DNA from 3 places in the Vibrio sp. QJM3NY_35 genome. Region 2 is predicted to be linked to each of the others. Evidence: predicted binding sites of a transcription regulator. Region 2 holds the regulator's gene; each other region holds the start of a gene.
What was found. The regulator PurR, encoded in region 2, represses purine synthesis genes. The targets are predictions, from matches to a motif close to TNANGNAAACGTTTNCNTNA.
Positions count from the first base shown of each region.

Region 1: a site for PurR is predicted at 2,781-2,800, ahead of AC3CH3_RS09075 (phosphoribosylaminoimidazolesuccinocarboxamide synthase). Genes of this name have one in related genera too.
Region 3: a site for PurR is predicted at 2,710-2,729, ahead of purL (phosphoribosylformylglycinamidine synthase). Genes of this name have one in related genera too.

Region 1 is NZ_CM173507.1:2,009,556-2,015,015, forward strand. Features, by position in the region: gene AC3CH3_RS09055 (YiaD family glycine zipper/OmpA-like lipoprotein) at 1-295, shown strand, start outside; gene AC3CH3_RS09060 (tetratricopeptide repeat protein) at 453-1,538, shown strand; gene AC3CH3_RS09065 (hypothetical protein) at 1,704-1,892, shown strand; gene AC3CH3_RS09070 (SulA-like leucine-rich domain-containing protein) at 2,183-2,590, shown strand; gene AC3CH3_RS09075 (phosphoribosylaminoimidazolesuccinocarboxamide synthase) at 2,899-4,002, shown strand; gene AC3CH3_RS09080 (hypothetical protein) at 4,155-4,532, opposite strand; gene AC3CH3_RS09085 (helicase-related protein) at 4,736-5,460, opposite strand, start outside.
Region 2 is NZ_CM173507.1:2,213,618-2,219,077, forward strand. Features, by position in the region: gene torR (two-component system response regulator TorR) at 56-769, opposite strand; gene torD (molecular chaperone TorD) at 1,027-1,674, shown strand; gene purR (HTH-type transcriptional repressor PurR) at 1,990-2,994, shown strand; cyclic di-GMP riboswitch class I at 3,165-3,250, shown strand; gene AC3CH3_RS09935 (TfoX/Sxy family DNA transformation protein) at 3,378-3,968, shown strand; gene AC3CH3_RS09940 (TVP38/TMEM64 family protein) at 4,092-4,772, shown strand; gene AC3CH3_RS09945 (putative signal transducing protein) at 4,820-5,137, shown strand; gene AC3CH3_RS09950 (alpha/beta fold hydrolase) at 5,268-5,460, opposite strand, start outside.
Region 3 is NZ_CM173507.1:775,282-780,741, forward strand. Features, by position in the region: gene tadA (tRNA adenosine(34) deaminase TadA) at 1-494, shown strand, start outside; gene AC3CH3_RS03480 (hypothetical protein) at 556-687, opposite strand; gene mltF (membrane-bound lytic murein transglycosylase MltF) at 1,006-2,574, opposite strand; gene purL (phosphoribosylformylglycinamidine synthase) at 2,904-5,460, shown strand, end outside.

The DNA of each region.
Region 1 (5,460 bases), 200 kb from region 2:
GGAATCAAGCATTCACAACACCCTTCGCGGCGTGGCTCGCATCCTCGTTGAATACCCAGACACTAGCCTAGTGATTGAAGGTCATACTGACAGCACTGGCAGCGAATCGACGAACCAAATCCTTTCTGAGCGTCGTGCTGAATCTGTTCGTGCATTCTTGATCTCTCAAGACGTTGCTGCAGGTCGTGCCATTGCTCGTGGTAACGGTGAGCGTTACCCTCTGTGTGACAACAACACCTCTCAAGGTCGTGCTTGTAACCGTCGCGTAGAAATTCAAATCTTGCCGCTTAAGTAGCACGATTAAAGCCCAGTCCGTCTTTATCTATTGAAATAACCTCTATATAGTTGATTATCAGTTATGTTACTCATTTAACGTGATAATAATAATCAACGACCATAAAGCGTATTCATACTGACATATCGATTCTGGGCTTTTTTACGAGACTTATCTTTTGCTGATCCTATCCAACATTCTGCCATCATCACTTCTTAGAACTCTATTTCTAGCCCTCATCTTTTCCACGATACCGTTGTTCACCACACATTTCGTGCACGCAGCAAGCAGTGATGAGTTTTCACTAGAATCACAACCTCAAGATCCAGTTTCTCAATACCAATTGGCTCAAGCTTATGAATCGGGTGTCGACGTTCCTGTTAGCACCAGTGATGCATTGTATTGGTACACGCAGTCAGCAGAAAACGGCAACCCAAACGCGCAATTTAGACTGGGTGAATGGTACTTGGCAGGTACAGGTGTTGAACAAAGTAACAAGCTTGCTTTGGAATGGTTTATTAAAGCAGCGTTGCAAGGTAACCAGCGCGCGCCTATCGAGGTCGCAAAACTCTACGAATCCTCGCTAGAACAAGACCTCCTTCAACCATTAGATAAAGCGCAGCTATGGTATGAAGCAGCCTTAAAAGATAATCCACAAGCAGAAGACGGCTACAACCGCATTTTGGAAGCACAATTCAACCAGCAACGTGCAAAACAGATCTCTTCAATAGAACAGCTCGATGACAGCATCGACTCTGAAATAGACACAAGTCAGGGGTTATCTAAGCACGTTCAATCTAACCAAGCATCACGCTCTAACCTCTCCAGTTCTAACCTAACGCATTCAGACTATCTGATTGGCACAGCCTTAGCCGTGTTGATTTCAATGGTCAGCATCATTGCGACGCTCGTTATCTCAAGAAAAAGACAAGCTCTAAAGTCGGGTGATTCGCGACAGCAACAACAATCACTTGAAGCACAGCTTAGCTCGAAGGACCTTACGATTAAGCAGCAAAAACGCCAGCTGCACACTATGTTCCACGAATTGAAAAAGCAGAAAAACAGCAAAGGTCTAAGTCATTTACAGGTGGCTTGCGCGCTATTTGGCTACACGCCCAGCTCAATTCCTGACCAGAAAAGCATCAAGATCCGATACAAACAGCTATCAAAGATCTACCATCCAGATGGTCACGGATGTGACGAAGAAATGAAACGTTTGAACAATGCGCTAAAAACCATTTCACAAAATGTTACAAGACCGTAAACAAATACACATATTCATTTTTCAAGCTCTTAAAGATATCGATTTTATTGGTGTTGCAATCGATCCCCCTCTCAAAAATGGGTAACAAACTATTAACTAATGGGTCTTACTTGTGTCATAATCTGCGCCGAAAATACACCTGACTTAAACAGGTGAGGAGAGAATATGTTCACAATAGAAGGCGTTTGTGATTGGTGCAAAAAGCCAAGCCTAGTTAAAAAGCACGACTACCTAGATGGTAAGTGTCATCATGCATGTAAAGAATGCAATGATATTGCAACCATTGATGTTCGCCAGTTCAATATTGGTGAAATGGAAATGAGAGCAAAACTCTCCCAAGCGACATTGAGATAAGCAACACCGTGAAATATAAGAAAGCGCCTAAGGCGCTTTTTTTGTGCCTGCGGTTTTAGATCTTCTCTCTTCTCTCTTCTATACAGATGTATAAAGCTCACATTTTTTCAACTTATGAGACAAGACAGTAAATTCATTCAAATTTAATTTATCGCATTATTTCAATGATTTAATTGTTTTCCATCCATAATTACAAACTAAATCGTCCAATAATCCCGCAAAAAACGCTTGATCTTATAAGCGACTAAAACTACTGTATACACATACAGCATGTATATAAGGACAGCAAAATGATTCAAGCACACGTTAAAGCCCAACACTCTAGCCCGCTAGTTCACTGCGCATTTACATCAGTTTCTCGTAAAAGCAAAAATTCAAACGAGGAAGCGTTGTTTGCAAGAATGGCGTTGCTGTCCAATCAACATCAGTGGTTACTGTTTACGGCTCAAACACCAAGACCATCGGCTAAGCAGCTTAAGCAACATAATGTTTGCTGCGACCGCGTTATTCATATGAAAGCCTCTCATCAAATGACTGAGGTAGAGACTGTCGAGAAAGCCATTCGATCTAAGAATGCAAGTGCGATAGTTGCAAGTTCATCGATTGATCAGTTCAGCCAACAGTACCTAAGAACATTGGGGTTACGCTTTCAATGTGAAGTCTTCTTTATGGATGCAAATTCAGAGCGTATTCACTAGACCATATGCTTAATAACATTTGGCTCAAAAACACGGTCCACAAACATAGCTTAATCTTTTAGCTAACAAACTTAAGTTAACTTAACAGCATAGCTCCAAAACACAGTCCAAATATACTGCCTTCCCCTGCCCTACAATTCGCCAAATTTTTAGCGGATTGTTAGGCGGGGGTTTTTATTTGATCAACAGATTTAGCAATCGTTTGCTTTTTCTCTGGAAGCAAATAGTAGATTGGGTATAATGCCCGTCTAATCATGTGCACACCGCACTTCTCTGTATGACGTTTGATAAAAAATAGGAATGTCTAAATGAGCCTTGCTGATCAAGTTCTTGCCGTAAATGATGACCTACCAATCCGTACTGATAAACCTGTCCACAGTGGCAAGGTTCGTTCGGTCTACTGGTTAACTGAAGAAGATAGCCAACGACTAATTAAAGAGAAAGGTTACGATGTAGCACCAGATGCGCCTTTAGCAATCATGGTGATCAGTGACCGTATCTCTGCATTTGATTGTATCTGGCGTGGTGAAGGGAATCTGAAAGGTGTTCCAGGTAAGGGAGCAGCTCTAAATGCTATCTCTAACCACTGGTTCAAATTGTTTAAAGACAACGGCCTTGCTGACAGTCATATCCTTGATATCCCTCACCCATTCGTATGGATTGTACAAAAAGCTCGCCCTGTAATGATTGAAGCGATTTGTCGTCAATACATCACTGGTTCTATGTGGCGTGCTTACGCGAACGGCGAACGTGAATTCTGCGGTATTGAGATACCTGAAGGCCTAGAGAAAGACAAGAAGCTGCCTGAGCTACTTATCACGCCTTCAACAAAAGGGATTTTGAAAGGTATCCCTGGTGTTCCAGAAGCTGACGATGTGAACATCACACGTAACAACATCGAAGATAACTTCGCAGCGTTCAACTTTACTCAAGCAAGTGACATCGCGCATTACGAGAAGCTGCTAAAAGAAGGCTTCAACGTGATCAGCCAAGCACTGGCGAAAGTAGACCAAACCTTTGTCGACACTAAGTTTGAATTTGGTTACGTCAACGATGCTCAGGGCAAAGAAAAACTTATCTACATGGACGAAGTTGGTACTCCAGATTCATCTCGCATTTGGGATACTCAGGAATACAACAACGGCAACATCGTTGAGAACTCAAAAGAAGGCTTCCGTCAGTTCTTGCTTAACTACTTCCCTGATGCCGACATTCTATTGAACAAAGAACGTATGCCAGAACGTGAAGCACTAGCTCGTGACAATGAACTACCTCTTGATTCGCTAATGTCTCTGTCTCGTACTTACCTTGATATCGCTGCGAAAATCACAGGTGCTGAGATTGTCTTGAGCGAAAATCCTAAGCAAGAGATCATTGATGTTCTGCGCGCTGACTATGGGCTAATCGACTAGTCGCTTTATTGCTTCTTTATCTCAAAGTAAAAAGCTAGAAAGCTAATAAGCTCGTATACACAAGTTTTAGATACTAAAAGGGCCTCAATATTTGAGGCCCTTTTTACGTGTGCGTTTTACTATTCCTGAAAGAGGTTATAGGCAAACTGAAGTTACAGCCTAATCGTGAACTCTTCTCCAGAATTACCCGCAATCACTAAATGACTGCGCGATTCAATATACTCGATCTGCTCTTCTTCAAGAGAATATGGCATCACTACTTTGAGCTCATTGATTCCTTCCAGCTTCGCGAGCTTGAGTAAGGTCACAATATTCGACTCATCACTTTTACGCGTCGACATTGATTTCAATGCCATCTGCCATAAACGATCTTCAGGGCTTGCTAGCTCTTTAATGCTATCTCGCCAGACGGTACTGAATACTGGCGCAATTGTGGTGAGTGCTTCCAGAAAAGTCCATTTTTTACTGCATGAGGCGCCAAGAAATGTTGTGTAATCGAACTCTACACGCGTCTCTTCCTGTTTATCCATGATGTCCCCCGACACTTTGGCAACACAATATACTCAATATCTATCAACTCTTTCTTTATAGCAATAGGATATAGAAGAATAGTCTTTTATGACCTTTTGATTGGTTAAAAAGGCATATAAAAATCAAACTTGTAACAAAATAAGCACTGAAAAATCATATATGCACCTATTTGATTAATATTTTAGAGATAAAACTTATCCATCTATTTGATATCAATTATTCGGCTCGCTTTTTTGTACTGAATGCGCCAGCCTGACCATGTCGGCAGCTCCCAACGTTTTGGCGATAACTTTCGACTACCCGATTGATAGTGAACGTAAATCAGCTTTCTCGCGGGCAAGTATTCTACATCGAGTTGCAAGTCGGCAAGGCTCAATGCAAACGGGTATTTTTCCGAAAATTCTGAATAGAGCCAAGTTGGAATGCCATCGAACGGTATGTCTGAGTGGTCAAACATTTCCAATTCGCTGACATCAGTAACCCCTAACACTTCAAGCTGCTCTATAAACCATAGCTCAAAGTTAATGTTCTCAATTTCTGGTGTGTATTGTGTTGGCTCATCGAGACCGAGTTTCACATACAGCTGCCAATGCTTAATCTCTTGAGTGCGAACCTTTGCAAAACCAGGAAGTTGAGCACCACTTACCACGAGATCGACGATAGGCTTTAATGATAGTTGCCCTTCAGCCGCGACAAGCTTGGTTGTAATCGTGCGGCCTGCGTACATCAACGCCATCTCGGTAAAGACGCCATCATCATTCACAACGGTTTCACCTTGCTCCCAATCTCCTAACTCAGCATCAACTATAAGCTCAAGAGGAATAGGTGCAGTGACCGTCGCTAAGGTCAGTGTTTGCTTAACCCCTCTTCCCGGTAAGCTGTGAGTGTCCAACACCAACATCGCTTGCGCATTGTCAGGGAAACGAT
Region 2 (5,460 bases):
TGTCTCGGCTTTTTACGTTTAAATGTCGTTGTTAATTAATCACTCCCGAAGGAAATCAATCACCAGCGAACATGTAACCTTCACCGTGAACCGTCACAAAAATTTGTGGGTTCTTAGGATCGAACTCCATTTTTGCACGCATACGACGAATCAGCACGTCGATAGTACGGTCATTAGGCGCGTCCACTCGGTGACTGATCATATTCAGAATACGTTCGCGGCTTAATACTTGGTTAGGGTAAGAAGACAACGCCACTAGCAGTTCGTATTCTGCTTTGGTCAGTTTCACCGGTTCGCCGTTTTTGCTTAACGCACGACGAGGGATATCAAATGTCCACTCACCAAAACGAACCACAGACTCATCTGATGTTTCTTCTACAGCGCCCGCTGCTGTTTTACGAGCAGCAGAGATACGCCAAAGTAGGTTTTTAACTCGAACTAATAACTCGCGAAGTTCGAAGGGTTTAGTAACGTAATCGTCAGCGCCCATTTCAAGGCCAACGATCTTGTCGATGCTATCCGTGCGTCCAGTAACTAAAATAATTCCAATGTCTGATTGACTGCGTAATTCGCGAGTTAGCATCAATCCATCTTCGCCTGGTAAGTTGATGTCCAGCATAATGAGGTCAACGTTGTTTTCTTCTAACACGTTTCTCATTTGAGCGCCGCTTTCTGCTTCGCTCACTGTATAACCCTCGTTCTGGAAGTATCCAACCAGTTTACTGCGGGTTACCACATCATCTTCTACGACTAATACGTGATAGCTCATCTACACCACTTTTCTTATTTAATAGTTTCAGTGACTATTCTATTCATAACTAGTAACAATTCTAGTGGTACAGAAGATAAAAGCCAGAAACATGGATTTTTTTTGATACAAGACAATCTTAAACCTTGCTATTTATCGTCCATCGCAATTCAATATAGGTATTACTACTAACGAGTGACTTTGTGTTCGATAAGTATCACTGTTTAGTTAGCCTTCATACCCTAAGTATGACGAAAGATGATATTAGGATTATTTAAATGAAAGATACGAAAGCGTTCAACGAGCAAAGAGCAGAAATATACTGGTGGCTATCAAGCTTGTTCGCCAAAGAACTGACTCAAGAAGAACTCGATCACTACCACTCTGTTGAAATTCGTTCTTTCCTAACTGGTCTAGGCGAAAATGAAACACTAAAGCCAGCGATTGATAAGCTAGTGGATGCGCTTAACCGCCTACAAACACGTGAAGATGCTCAACTAGAATTGTCTGCAGACTTTTGCGATCTTTTCTTAAAAACAGATAAACACGGTGCTCTTCCTTACGCTTCTATGTATATCGGTGAAACTGGCCTTTTGAATGATAAGCCTGCAAAAGATATGGAAGAGATCATGGCTAAGCACAATTTAGTGGTGAACCAAGATCTAAAAGAGCCAGCAGACCACATTGCTATCGAACTCGATTTCCTTGGTAACTTGATCATTCGTTCAAACGAAACGGATATTGAAGAAGAGCTAGAGAATTCATTTGCCGTTCAACAGCAGTTTATCGAACAACAACTGCTGACTTGGGTACCAAAGTTCAACGTGAAATGTCATGACGTTGATGAATTCGGTTTCTACGCCTCCGTCTCATCTTTGCTACTCGCATTCTGTCAATTAGACACTCAATATTTAGCTGGTGAATAGCTTATTGGATGACTAGGTAAATAAATTCAGTAGAATGTGACAATTCACCCGGATTTCTGGGTGAATTTTATTGCGAGTAATTTCTAGTCAGTCTAAAATTGTGACCGCAAACGATAAAATATGAAACATTCACGAAATGCTATGCTTATTAAAGTTCAGAGCATTTCGGTGTTAAGACAAGCCGCTCAATAGCGGTTTTTTGTTTTTTAGCACTTTAGTACCCAAAGAGCCCTACAAATTTAAGCTCTTAGTTAGGTAGCTTAACGGCTACTTTATTCCGTACTTTGGGAAAGTAGCTTCTAATAGGATAAAACCATGGCCACTATAAAAGATGTCGCTCGCTTAGCCGGCGTATCAACAACAACCGTTTCTCACGTAATCAACAAAACTCGCTTTGTTGCAGAAGCAACTCAAGAAAAAGTAAACAAAGCCGTAGATGAACTGAACTATGCACCAAGTGCTGTCGCTCGTAGTTTGAAGTGTAATACAACACGCACCATCGGCATGCTAGTGACTCAATCAACTAACCTATTCTTCTCTGAAGTTATCGATGGTGTTGAGAGCTACTGCTACCGTCAAGGTTACACTTTGATCCTGTGTAATACGGGCGGTATCTATGAGAAGCAACGTGACTATATTCGAATGCTTGCAGAGAAACGTGTAGATGGCATCTTAGTTATGTGTTCTGACCTAACTGAAGAACTAAGAGAGATGTTAGACCGTCACGCTGACATCCCTAAAGTTATCATGGACTGGGGCCCAGAGAGCTCTCAGGCTGATAAGATCATCGATAACTCTGAAGAAGGTGGCTACCTAGCGACCAAATACCTTATTGAACGCGGTCACTCTAAGATTGCATGTTTAAGTGGCCACTTAGACAAAGCAGCATGTGTTGAACGTATTGCCGGTTACAAGCGCGCACTGAATGAAGCAAAGATTTCTGCTGATGAAAATATGATCATCGAAGGTAACTTCGAGTGTGATACGGCTGTTCTTGCTGCAGAACAAATCGTTGAGATGGAAGATCGTCCAACAGCGGTATTCTGCTTTAACGACACAATGGCACTCGGCTTAATGAGCCGCCTGCAAGAAAAAGGCATTCGCATTCCAGAAGATATCTCAGTGATCGGTTACGACAATATCGAACTGGCTGAATACTTCTCTCCGCCGCTAACGACCGTTCACCAACCAAAACGTCGTGTTGGTAAGAATGCATTCGAAATTCTATTAGAGCGCATCAAAGACAAAGACCACGAAAAACGCGTCTTCGAAATGCACCCTGAAATTGTTGAACGAAGCACAGTTAAAACGTTAAATTAATTGATAATTCGAGTTTAATTTCATCAAGCGCACCTTTAGGTGCGCTTTTTTTATCAGCAACTATAATGAACCCAGATGCACAACAGAAAGATCATTAATTGAAGCAATATCACATTTTGAAATATCAACTGTGAGCTTCATTCAACAAAAACTTTATTCTATTCAATCAGTCACGCACAGGGCAAACCACTCGAAAGAGTGAGACGCAAAGCTTCCGGCCTAAACCACTCGTTGGTATGGTAGCGGGGTTACCGATGGCAAAATGCAGTAACTACTAATAATTTGGTAATTTACGGCTTATTGACAATTTAATTGCAACATTTTGCTAATCTCTCGGACCTGCTTATTTGGTGGCGTAGTTCAAATACACCGAGATAAATAACATGGATAAACCGATACTAAAGGACTCGATGAAGTTATTTGAGTCCCTAGGAAAAATAAAATCACGCTCAATGTTTGGTGGCTTCGGTCTTTTTGCTGATGACACTATGTTTGCTCTGGTTGTAAATGACCAGTTGCACATACGCGCAGACAAAGGCACAACGAAACAATTCGAACAACAAGGGTTTCAACCGTACGTCTACAAAAAACGTGGTTTCCCTGTCGTTACTAAATATTTCGCTTTACCTGAAGGCCTCTGGCAAGACCAAGAGAAAATCTTGCAGCTTGCAACCACGTCTCTAGGTTTTGCTAAAGAAGAAAAAGCTGAGCAGTCTTCTGCTAAGCCGACCCGACTCAAAGATCTGCCTAATCTTCGACTCGCTACCGAGCGTATGTTGAAAAAGGCAGGGATCGATTCTGTAGAACGTTTATATGAATCTGGCTCTGTAAACGCATTTAACGCCATCAAAGAATCGCATGCGTCTTCTGTCAGTATTGAACTACTTTGGGCGCTAGAAGGTGCGATCAATGGTACACATTGGTCAGTTATACCGCAGCAGCGTCGTGAAGAGCTTATCAATCGCGTCAATTAACATTGTATCTACATAACTAAGCCGCATTTTTTGCGGCTTTTTTTATATCTGCTGAAAGTTAATCTAAGCTTTACCTGTCTATCTATACTATCGATATGCATTGAAAATTTAGAGGAAGTATCAATGAGTAAGAAAATGATATTGGGTATTATATTGGTAGTAACCATCGTCTTGTTAGGCGTCAATTTTGGTCAATACCTCACGCTTGAAAATGCTAAGGCCCAACAAGCCGTTTTAAATGACTATATTGACAGCAACTTTATTGCTGCTGCCGCTATCTATTTTGTTGCGTATGTAATGATCACTGCTTTCTCAATTCCTGGCGCCGCTGTTGTTACCCTGCTTGGAGCTGCTCTATTTGGCTTCTGGAATAGCTTGCTGCTGGTATCTTTCGCGAGTGCGATCGGTGCGACTTTAGCCTTCTTAAGTAGCCGTTACCTATTGCGTGACTGGATTCAAACCAAGTTTGGTGACAAATTGGCGACAATTAACAAGGGGGTTGAAAAAGACGGCGCGTTTTACCTATTTTCTCTGCGTCTGATCCCTGTATTCCCATTTTTCCTTATTAACCTATTGATGGGTCTAACACCGATGTCAGTGAGTCGTTACTACATTACGAGTCAAATCGGGATGTTACCGGGGACGGCGGTTTTCTTGAATGCTGGTACTCAGCTCGCAGAAATTGATTCACTTTCGGGCATCGTCTCCCCTTCAGTACTATTGTCATTTGCGTTATTGGGGATATTCCCAATAGTTGCTAAATGGTTGATGGGTAAGTTTCGCTCAGCGCCCGTAGCTGAATAATTTATAATAGCTAAATAACACAGATAGCCGAATAAGGTTCTATTTCAATGAAAATCTTCAGTGCATCGAATCCGACAGAAGCTCATATCATCTGTGGATTATTAGAAAGCGAGAATATTGCCTGTGAAGTTCGTGGTGAGGGATTGTTCGGATTGAAGGGGGAAATCCCATTTACGGAAGAAACTGACCCTTACGTGTGGTTATATGAGCCAGAATTGGCCAGTGAAGCTCGCATGCTCGTCAATGACTACCAAAAGCAGCAAGATTCGATCATCTATGAAGAGTGGCGTTGTGGTGAGTGTCATGAAGTCAACGAAGCGCAATTCGGCTCTTGTTGGCAGTGCGGTGCTGCTTCACCCGAATAGCAGAGTTTCAGTGACCTTATAAGACAATTAGGCCGATACCTCCTCCAAATAAAAACGGGAAGCTAAAATTAGCTTCCCGTTTTTATTTCAATTCGATTCCATCATCATCTTTGATTTCGCGTTTAGAAAATCACTGAATTTGTTTTTGAATAAACGCAATCGAACGCTGATTAAACTCTTCAGGGTTTTCCACGTTACATACGTGCCCACAATTCGGAATCTCCACTAGCTCGCTCGACTCATGCGCTGCAACCATTTCTTTTACAGGCTTAATAAACATGTAGTCACGTTCACCCATCAAATAAAGAGTCGGTATTGGTAGC
Region 3 (5,460 bases), 1.4 Mb from region 2:
TAGCGAAGCAAGCAGAGAGTGAGGGAGAGGTTCCTGTGGGTGCCATATTAGTGAAAGATGGGGAGATTATCTCTGAAGGGTGGAACCGTTCGATTGGCAGCCACGATGCAACGGCACACGCAGAAATTGAAACTCTGCGTAAAGCGGGTCAAACCTTAGAAAACTATCGCCTGCTCGATACCACTTTATACGTCACGCTCGAGCCTTGCCCAATGTGTGCAGGTGCTTTGCTACACAGCCGAGTAAAGCGCATTGTGTTTGGCGCTCCAGACTTAAAAGCGGGCGCTGCAGGTACAGTGTTGAATTTGTTTGAAAGTCAGGCCTCATACCACTATGCCGACGTTGAACATGGCTTGTTAGAGGAAGAGTGCCGTGAGCAATTACAATCGTTTTTCAAGCGTCGTAGAAAAGAGATAAAAGAGAAGCGCAAGCAAGAACGTCTGCTGGAAGAGCAGCGTGTAGAAGCAGATATGAAGGCTGGTAACAAGAAGTAGCAGCGAGCTATCGGCACTCTCAATCGCACGAGTGCCAAGCAAACTGACTTGGTAATTACATTTACTCAGCAATCATCTGCATGAAAGCGCGATTGCGCCAAATGATCTTCTTCTTATTATTTGAAAGCATACGCTTACGACGGTTTGCAGCAACGGTCTTATCAAGGCGTTTCGATTTCAGTTTCTTCATCATTTCAATGATTTCCTATGTGTCGTCTGACTTTTTAGTTTGGACTAACGATTTAATTATAGTGTTATTCGTTTGTTTGGCCTGTCGCACACTTGGCTTACTTAGAAGAGCTGTTCTAGTCTAAAGCCAAGCTCGTTGTGCAACAGAGCATAATCTTGATTGTGGTGTGCCGTTATAAGGTTCGATTGTTACTGCAATATGACACTCGAGATCTCATCATCATCTTCTTGCCTGCTTCCCTTATCCCCCTTAGTGACGAAAGAAGAGTCGAAAAAAGACAATAAAAAAGAGCAATGCTAGATGGCATTGCTCTTTTGGGTTTTACTGTGAAGGCTCAGAACTGCTTACTGTCGACTGAGCTGCGCTGATACTCGATTCAGCACCTGAGGTTTCTAAAGGTGGGATCACCACTAAACCTTCAAGGGTCGCTTCTTGTTCTTTATTGCGCTTATTTACATGGCCAATAATGCTTTGGTAATAACGGCGAATGTTTTCAACGTAGTTTCTCGCTTCATCACCACGCGCATACCCATATCGAGTTTGGCTGTAGTATTTCTTCTGTCTCAATAGAGGTAATCTGTCTTTCACATCGCCCCAAGCATCAGGATCTCCTCCTTGTGCCTTCGTGAGGCGACGCGCGTCCATCATGTGCCCGTAACCGACATTGTATGAAGCAAGTGCAAACCAGATCTTTTCGTGTTGAGTGATTGAATCTGGTACTCGGTTCACGATACGACGCAGGTACTCAACACCGCCTTGTACCGACTGTTTCGGGTCGAGACGGTTGGTTACCCCAACACTCTTCGCGGTGGGCAGTGTCAACATCATCATGCCACGAACCCCCGTTGGTGAGCGCGCAACAGGGTTCCAGTGTGATTCTTGGTAGGCCAAAGCGGCAATCAAGCGCCAATCAAATTCTTGAGAGTACTTTTGAAATAGCGGTGACCATTTTGGCAACTTGCTGTCCAGTGCGCGGATAAAGGCGCGAGTATCAACGTAGTCAAAAGTGCCGATATGGCCGATGTATTTCTCTTCTAGTGAAGCCAGTTCACCAGACTGTTTTAGGTTACCGAAGAACTCAATCAACAGAGCATAAAGGCGTTCATCTTCAGACTTCTGTAAATACCAAGAGATAGGTTGGTCTTCTGTCAGTTCAAAAGCCAAAGCTACGTCTGGGTATAAACGTTGTGCCAGTGATAGCTCAATTGAGTCTGCAACCGTAAATAAGCGCTCGCCAGTCGAGACTTCTTTAAGCAGGTCGTTGATATCAGCATTGCCGACCGCATCATAGATGAAGTCATCGTGTGTTTTCTGCAGCTGTTTTAGTGTTGGCTCAAAGTGTGAGTCTTTTACTACAACCAAAGATGGCGTTAATGTGTCAGTAGACGCCGCCTCTTCTGATTCAGTTTGCGCTTTAACAAAGTCAGCCTGACGCTCATTCTCAAAATTGATCAGTTGTTCAAGGTTTCTTGGTCGCCACTGGCCTTTTTTGTATACGACCTGTTGGCTTACATAGTAATAAGCAGGCGCAGCGCGATAAGCGCGTGTCAGTTTGTTGTTCTGCGTTAAGCCGGTCGCGATAAGATCGATCTCACCTTTCTGCAGTGCAGGGAACAAGCCAGACAAACGGTAAGCAGGTTTAACCTCAAGCTTTACACCAAGCTCCTGCGCAAATTCACGAGCTAACTCGTAATCTAAGCCAGCAGGGCCATCAGGACCGATGTAATAAGAGAGTTGGTTATTTAGGGTGCCGACACGAAGAACGCCACGATCTCGTATCTGCTCAAGGACACTTTTAGGTTCAGATTCAATCTGACATCCAGCCAACCCAAATAGGGCGATGGCCAGCAGAAGGAACTTAGACGAAAAGATGAGCGTAAATTTAGGAATCAAAATGAAATCTCGAAAAGTGGAAGCCCCTTTATACCAAACCCCGCAAGGCTGGCAAAGCAGGTTTAATTAAACAGTTGTAAAAGTGGTGATAAATGCAGCAAAAGTACCATTTACGCAGAAAGATAAAAAAAATCACGCAAACGGTTGCTTTTGGTGTTACGTCACAAAAAGAAATGCTTTATAATGCGCTCGCATTGAAGAGGTGGAATCGGCATAGGTTTGGCAACCTTCGGGAATAGCTTCGAAGAAAACAGTTAGGTTGTCCCTATAACCCACTGAATTTATTCCAATACTACCTTAATCAACTGCATAAGAGACGTAAGCACATGAGAATTTTGCGTGGCTCCCCAGCTCTATCTGAGTTTCGTGTTAACAAGCTTTTAGAGCTTTGTCGTGAATTAAGCTTACCTGTAACAGGTATTTACGCTGAGTTTGCCCACTTTGCTGATCTAACGGCAGACCTAGATGAGTCTGAAGTTGAGAAGCTAGAGAAGCTACTGACTTACGGTCCAACGATTGAAGAGCATGAACCTGAAGGTTTACTGCTGCTTGCAACGCCACGCCCGGGCACTATCTCGCCTTGGTCTTCAAAATCAACAGATATCGCACACAACTGCGGACTGGCTAAAGTGTCACGTCTAGAGCGCGGTACTGCTTTCTACATTGAAACCTCTACTGAACTTTCTGAGCTTCAACTTGTTGAGCTGAAAGCAATCCTACACGACCGTATGATGGAAGTGGTTTTCACTGACTTCGAATCAGCGGTGGCACTATTTAGAGTTGCTGAGCCTGCTCCTTATGCGGAAGTTGACCTATTAACTGGTGGACGTAAAGCGCTTGAAGAAGCAAACGTTACCCTAGGTCTAGCACTTGCAGAAGATGAGATTGATTACCTTCTTGAAAGCTTTACTGAGAAGCTAGGTCGTAACCCGGCTGACATCGAGCTAATGATGTTTGCACAAGCGAACTCAGAGCACTGTCGTCACAAGATCTTTAACGCTGATTGGACTATCGATGGCGTTAAGCAAGAAAAATCATTGTTCAAGATGATTAAGAACACCTTTGAAACGACACCAGAACACGTTCTGTCTGCTTATAAAGATAACGCAGCGGTAATGACCGGTTCTGAAGTGGGTCGTTTCTTCCCAGATCCAGAAACTCGCCAATACAACTACCACCAAGAAAAAACACACATCTTGATGAAAGTTGAAACGCATAACCATCCAACGGCAATCTCTCCATGGCCGGGCGCATCAACAGGTTCAGGCGGCGAAATCCGTGATGAAGGCGCAACCGGTATTGGTGGTAAGCCAAAAGCTGGCCTTGTTGCTTTCTCTGTATCTAACCTTAAGATCCCGAACTTCGTTCAACCTTGGGAAACTGACTTTGGTAAGCCGAGCCGTATCGTTACTGCTTTGGATATCATGCTTGAAGGTCCTCTTGGTGGCGCAGCATTCAACAACGAATTTGGTCGTCCAAACCTATTAGGTTACTTCCGTACATACGAAGAGAAAGTAAACTCTCACGCAGGCGAAGAAGTGCGTGGGTACCATAAACCAATCATGCTTGCTGGCGGCCTAGGTAACATCCGTGATGATCATGTTCAGAAGAAAGAGATCCCAGTAGGCGCAAGCCTAATCGTTCTTGGTGGTCCAGCAATGAACATCGGCCTTGGTGGAGGTGCTGCATCTTCAATGGATTCGGGTTCATCTTCTGAAGACCTAGATTTCGCTTCTGTACAACGTGAAAACCCAGAGATGGAACGTCGTTGTCAGGAAGTTATCGACCGTTGTTGGCAGCTTGGTGATGCGAACCCAATCGCATTCATCCACGATGTGGGCGCGGGCGGTATCTCGAATGCTCTTCCTGAGCTAGTCGACGACGGCGAGCGTGGCGGTATCTTTAATCTACGTGACGTACCAAACGATGAGCCGGGCATGAGCCCACTTGAGATCTGGTGTAACGAATCTCAAGAGCGTTACGTTATGGCGGTTGCTGATAAAGACATGGCAACGTTCGACGCGATTTGTAAACGTGAACGCGCACCATATGCAGTGGTGGGTAAAGCAACAGAAGAGCGTGATCTGAAACTAGAAGATTCACACTTCGACAACACGCCAATCGACATGCCTATGGACATCCTATTAGGTAAAACACCTAAGATGCACCGTGACGCGAAGACGCTAAAAGCAAACAATCCTGCGATTGACCGTTCTTGTATCGAACTAAACGAAGCGGTTGACCGTATTCTTCGCTTACCAACAGTGGCAGAGAAAACATTCCTAATCACTATCGGTGACCGCTCGGTAACTGGCCTTGTGGCTCGTGATCAAATGGTTGGCCCATGGCAGGTTCCTGTTGCTAACTGTGCGGTAACTGCAGCAAGTTACGACTCTTACCACGGTGAGGCAATGTCTCTTGGTGAGCGTACGCCAGTGGCACTACTAGACTTCGGCGCATCGGCTCGTCTAGCGGTTGGTGAAGCAATCACTAACATCGCAGCGACGAACATCGGTGATATCAAACACATTAAATTGTCAGCTAACTGGATGTCTCCAGCAGGTCACCCTGGTGAAGATGCAGGCCTTTACGAAGCGGTTAAAGCCGTGGGTGAAGAACTATGTCCGGCACTGGGTCTAACTATCCCTGTGGGTAAAGATTCTATGTCGATGAAGACTAAGTGGGAAGAGAACGGCGAGCAGAAAGAAGTCACATCTCCGCTATCTCTTGTTATCACTGCGTTTGCACGTGTTGAAGATGTTCGTAAGACGATTACGCCACAACTTCGTACAGACAAAGGCAACACGTCACTGGTACTTATCGACCTTGGTAACGGCCAAAACCGCATGGGCGCAACAGCACTAGCGCAAGTTTACAAGCAGC